2 regions of the Bacillus sp. ISL-75 genome follow, and region 1 is predicted to be linked to the other one. Evidence: a T-box and tRNA genes for the amino acid it is inferred to sense, from the RefSeq annotation. Region 1 holds a T-box; the other holds one or more tRNA genes.
The links. A T-box is a leader RNA that pairs with one kind of tRNA and senses whether it is charged. The one in region 1 lies ahead of thrS (threonine--tRNA ligase), so its partner is inferred to be a tRNA-Thr.
Positions count from the first base shown of each region.

Region 1 (2,462 bases):
ACACAACGCCACGGTGGATAACAACTGGACGATGCTGCTTGCCGTCCTCACCAACATATGTTAAATCAAAACGTTCCGGTAATAAGAAGTCTAATTGAACAGTGGAAAGTGTTTCTTCTTTCCCTAGAGCTGTCTTAACTTGAACGTCAAGCTTAGGACCGTAGAATGCTGCTTCTCCTTCTGCCTCATAGTAGTTAAGACCAAGATCATCCATGGCATCCTTCAGCATCGATTGTGCTTTTTCCCACATCGCGTCATCGTCAAAATACTTTTCAGTATCTTGCGGGTCACGGTAAGATAAACGGAAGGAATAGTCATTAATATCAAAGTCTTTATAGACCGCTAAGATTAGGTTAACAACCCGTTTGAATTCATCTTTAATTTGGTCAGGACGAACAAAAATATGTGCATCATTTAAAGTCATTCCACGAACACGCTGTAGTCCTGAAAGGGCACCAGACATTTCATAGCGATGCATTGTTCCAAGTTCGGCAATTCGGATTGGAAGTTCACGATAGCTGTGAATGCTGTTCTTGTACACCATCATATGATGTGGACAGTTCATTGGACGAAGAACCAATTGTTCATTGTCCATTTCCATGATCGGGAACATATCTTCCTGGTAATGATCCCAGTGACCTGAAGTCTTATATAAATCAACACTGCCCATGACCGGAGTGTACACATGGTCATAACCCAGACGTTGTTCTTTATCAACAATATAACGTTCAACCACACGACGAATTGTTGCGCCTTTCGGAAGCCATAACGGTAATCCCTGTCCTACCAATTGGTTACTAGTGAAAAGGTTTAACTCTTTTCCAATTTTACGGTGGTCACGTTCTTTCGCTTCTTCAAGCAAGCGAAGATGCTCAGCTAAATCCTCTTTCTTAAAAAAGGCTGTTCCGTAAATACGCTGTAACATTTTATTTTTGCTGTCACCGCGCCAGTATGCACCCGCAATGCTTAACAATTTAAATTCTTTAATTTTTCCTGTCGATGGAACATGGACACCACGGCAAAGGTCAAAAAAGTCACCTTGCTCATAGATTGTCACTGTTTCCTCATCAGGAATCGCCTCGATTAGTTCCAGCTTGTAAGGGTCACCCGCTTCTTTAAATAGCTGAACAGCATCCGCACGGCTTACTTCCTTGCGAACAATTTCAATATTTTCATTGACGATTTTCGCCATTTCTTTTTCAATCCTTGGCAGATCTTCTGGAGTTAATGATTCCTCAAGGTCCATATCATAATAAAAACCACCCTCAATAACAGGACCTACTCCTAAATTCACCCCAGGATAAAGCCTTTTAACAGCCTGTGCCATTAAGTGTGCTGTACTGTGCCGTAAAACCTCTAATGCGTCTACGGAATCAGGGACGACGATTTCTATTGAACCGTCTTCATTAATTGGACGGCGAAGATCATAAAGTTGACCGTTCCATTTACCGGCAATCGCTTTTTTCTTTAGGCCGGGGCTGATGGAAGCGGCGATATCTTCCGTTGTTGTTCCACGTGGGAACTCCTTTACTGCCCCATCTGGAAACGAAATCTTAACAACGTCTGACATGGTAATTCCTCCTTTGTAATGAAGCGTCTTCGGGTCATTTTTACCCAGAAAATTCGCTTTTGAAAAATAAAAAAACCCGTCCCTGGAATAGGGACGAGTTTTGATAAACACGTGGTTCCACCCAATTTTTCATTTTCGAATGACACACATTGAAAATGACTTTGGTCAGTTAACGGCTGTGGCCGTCAACAATTACTGACTTCATGGAAACATGAAGTGTTCACTGCTGAAGTTTAAAGGTGGTAAGTATTATTTTCGTGTTAGGAGGCTTTCAGCCCTGTCCTCCCTCTCTAGAAACCGTAAAAAATACTGTTATCCTTATCATTACTTTTGCTATGAATATTCTATGTACGTTATTATAATGACTAATTCCCTAAAAATCAAGGGACATCAACCTACAAAAACAAATTATTACAAAAATTCCTGTATCTCAAGCATGGTTCTCCGAAGAATTATTATCTGCCGCCCATTTTTTAACTTCACGGAGGGACGCAAACGATTTCACAGTTACTCTTTCTTCAAAGATGTTTTTGATTGTGCGAACTAAGGGTTCTTCTGGGTCTTTTGTATACAGAAAAATAGTTGTAGGCGCAAGCGATAAAAGTGGTGCAATGGAAGCAGAATCGACATAAACAGGATGATTAACAAGTAACTTTCGGTCAATCAATCTAATTAATTCAGCTCTTTTCATCTCTACAAACTGGTCGTTATAAAAAGTAATTTCCTCGTCAAACAATAAATGAAGAACGTCCATTTTTGGTTCCCTGTTCAGTAAAAAGTCCCTGAGCATTTGCACAAACATTTGATACTCCTGCTCCATTTTATATTCATCAATGGCAATCTCAACATAACCTTCCAGTAACTGGAGGTATGGCCGCAAACGAAATTTATG
Region 1 covers NZ_JAGGQX010000019.1:59,198-61,659, reverse strand. The annotation lists gene thrS (threonine--tRNA ligase) at 1-1,570, opposite strand, end outside; T-box leader at 1,657-1,904, opposite strand; gene ytxC (sporulation protein YtxC) at 2,001-2,462, opposite strand, start outside.

Region 2 (2,462 bases), on a different contig from region 1:
TTGAAAAATATGAAAAAGACATTATAATAAAATAGTGTCGAATAAATGGTCTGGCAATTATGGCGAGAAGGTCACACCCGTTCCCATACCGAACACGGAAGTTAAGCTTCTCAGCGCCGATGGTAGTTGGGACACGCGTCCCTGTGAGAGTAGGACGTTGCCAGGCTGTAATACTATTATTCCGCAGTAGCTCAGTGGTAGAGACGAGCAAAGCTTCATGAATATGCTGCGAGTTGTACACGCCGAGTCGCTTCTTGCGTTACTTACTGAGGCGGGGACATGGTTGTAACATAGCTAGAATTAGGTAACAATTTTAATTATTCCGCAGTAGCTCAGTGGTAGAGCTATCGGCTGTTAACCGATCGGTCGTAGGTTCGAGTCCTACCTGCGGAGCCATTATGGAGAGCTGTCCGAGTGGCCGAAGGAGCACGATTGGAAATCGTGTAGGCGGGTAACCCTGTCTCAAGGGTTCAAATCCCTTGCTCTCCGCCATAATTTCTTTAAAAGATATGGCCCCTTGGTCAAGCGGTTAAGACACCTCCCTTTCACGGAGGTAACACGGGTTCGAGTCCCGTAGGGGTCACCATTGATTTGTGGAGGATTAGCTCAGCTGGGAGAGCATCTGCCTTACAAGCAGAGGGTCGGCGGTTCGAGCCCGTCATCCTCCACCATATTTTCAAATTAGATTATTATTATTATTATTATTATTGTCGCGGGGGGGAGCAGTCCGGTAGCTCGTCGGGCTCATAACCCGAAGGTCGCAGGTTCAAATCCTGTCCCCGCAATTGGTCTGGTAGTTCAGTTGGTTAGAATGCCTGCCTGTCACGCAGGAGGTCGCGGGTTCGAGTCCCGTCCAGACCGCCATTTTCATTTGGCAAACTATTATGGCTCAGTAGCTCAGTCGGTAGAGCAAAGGACTGAAAATCCTTGTGTCGGCGGTTCGATTCCGTCCTGAGCCACCATTTATATTAAAAACTTGCCGGGTAGCTCAATTGGTAGAGCACGACCGAATATGCTTCCTGAATTATCTTCAGCATACTGACCGAGTTGCTGCTTGTATAAACTTCCTGAGGTCAGGATGACGATAACTAGGACAGCGTGGATAAATCAAATAATATACCAAACTTTACGCCGGGGTAGCTCAATTGGTAGAGCAACTGACTTGTAATCAGTAGGTTGGGGGTTCAAGTCCTCTCGCCGGCACCAGAAATTACTCAGTGAATATAATATGTGGAGGGGTAGCGAAGTGGCTAAACGCGGCGGACTGTAAATCCGCTCCCTCCGGGTTCGGCGGTTCGAATCCGTCCCCCTCCACCATTTATAGGGGTATAGTTTAAAGGTAGAACGAAGGTCTCCAAAACCTTTGGTGTGGGTTCAATTCCTACTACCCCTGCCAATTATATTGTGGCGATTGTGGCGAAGTGGTTAACGCACCTGATTGTGGTTCAGGCATTCGTGGGTTCGATTCCCATCAGTCGCCCCATAATATTAATTAAAACATTGGGCTATAGCCAAGCGGTAAGGCATCGCACTTTGACTGCGACATGCGTTGGTTCAAATCCAGCTAGCCCAGCCAATTTGCGGAAGTAGTTCAGTGGTAGAACATCACCTTGCCAAGGTGGGGGTCGCGGGTTCGAATCCCGTCTTCCGCTCCAAATGTATATGGCGGCATAGCCAAGTGGTAAGGCAGAGGTCTGCAAAACCTTTACCACCGGTTCGAATCCGGTTGCCGCCTCCATAAAACATTTGCTAGGTATGGATTAAAACAGGTAATTAGATTTTGCCGGGGTGGCGGAACTGGCAGACGCACAGGACTTAAAATCCTGCGGTAGGTGACTACCGTACCGGTTCGATTCCGGTCCTCGGCATTGCTTTATCAAAACAATTTTATACGCGCCGGTGTGGCGGAATTGGCAGACGCGCACGACTCAAAATCGTGTTCCGTGAGGAGTATCGGTTCGACCCCGATCACCGGTATCAATTTGTTTTAATAAGAAAGTTGCTCATAAAAATATGAGCAACTTTTTTTTGACTAAATTTTATTTTGTTCTTTTCTAAAAGATTGTTGCTCATAAAATTCGCCCATAAAAACACTAGAATCGCCCATAAAAGTTCGAAATTCGCACATTAAAAACCAAGATTCGCTCATAAAACTCAAAAATTCGCCCATTGAATAGTAAATCGTTAAATCAATCAAAAAATTCCAGATAATTAAGTGTAATTTTACACAAAATATCAATTTTAATGAGCATCTCCTTTATAATTACATCATTATTGACGAAAACACACTAATGGTATAATCCATAATCTCCATAATCTTTTATGAAGACTGTCAAACTAAAATTCTTGTTTCTTTCCCAAAATAATGCACCACTCTTAAATAAATTCGACAAAATTTGCATTTTTCCCTTGACGATACTAAAAATAGTGTGTAATATAGAAAAGGTCAGTTGATGATTCAA
Region 2 covers NZ_JAGGQX010000044.1:35-2,496, forward strand. The annotation lists rRNA gene rrf (5S ribosomal RNA) at 50-166, shown strand; tRNA gene J7E63_RS17945 (tRNA-Asn) at 322-396, shown strand; tRNA gene J7E63_RS17950 (tRNA-Ser) at 401-492, shown strand; tRNA gene J7E63_RS17955 (tRNA-Glu) at 512-586, shown strand; tRNA gene J7E63_RS17960 (tRNA-Val) at 596-671, shown strand; tRNA gene J7E63_RS17965 (tRNA-Met) at 712-785, shown strand; tRNA gene J7E63_RS17970 (tRNA-Asp) at 788-864, shown strand; tRNA gene J7E63_RS17975 (tRNA-Phe) at 887-962, shown strand; tRNA gene J7E63_RS17980 (tRNA-Thr) at 1,131-1,206, shown strand; tRNA gene J7E63_RS17985 (tRNA-Tyr) at 1,233-1,317, shown strand; tRNA gene J7E63_RS17990 (tRNA-Trp) at 1,323-1,396, shown strand; tRNA gene J7E63_RS17995 (tRNA-His) at 1,408-1,483, shown strand; tRNA gene J7E63_RS18000 (tRNA-Gln) at 1,502-1,576, shown strand; tRNA gene J7E63_RS18005 (tRNA-Gly) at 1,581-1,655, shown strand; tRNA gene J7E63_RS18010 (tRNA-Cys) at 1,665-1,738, shown strand; tRNA gene J7E63_RS18015 (tRNA-Leu) at 1,783-1,868, shown strand; tRNA gene J7E63_RS18020 (tRNA-Leu) at 1,896-1,977, shown strand.
Region 2: it encodes a tRNA-Thr, which carries the amino acid that the T-box ahead of thrS (threonine--tRNA ligase) is inferred to sense. The anticodon was not compared.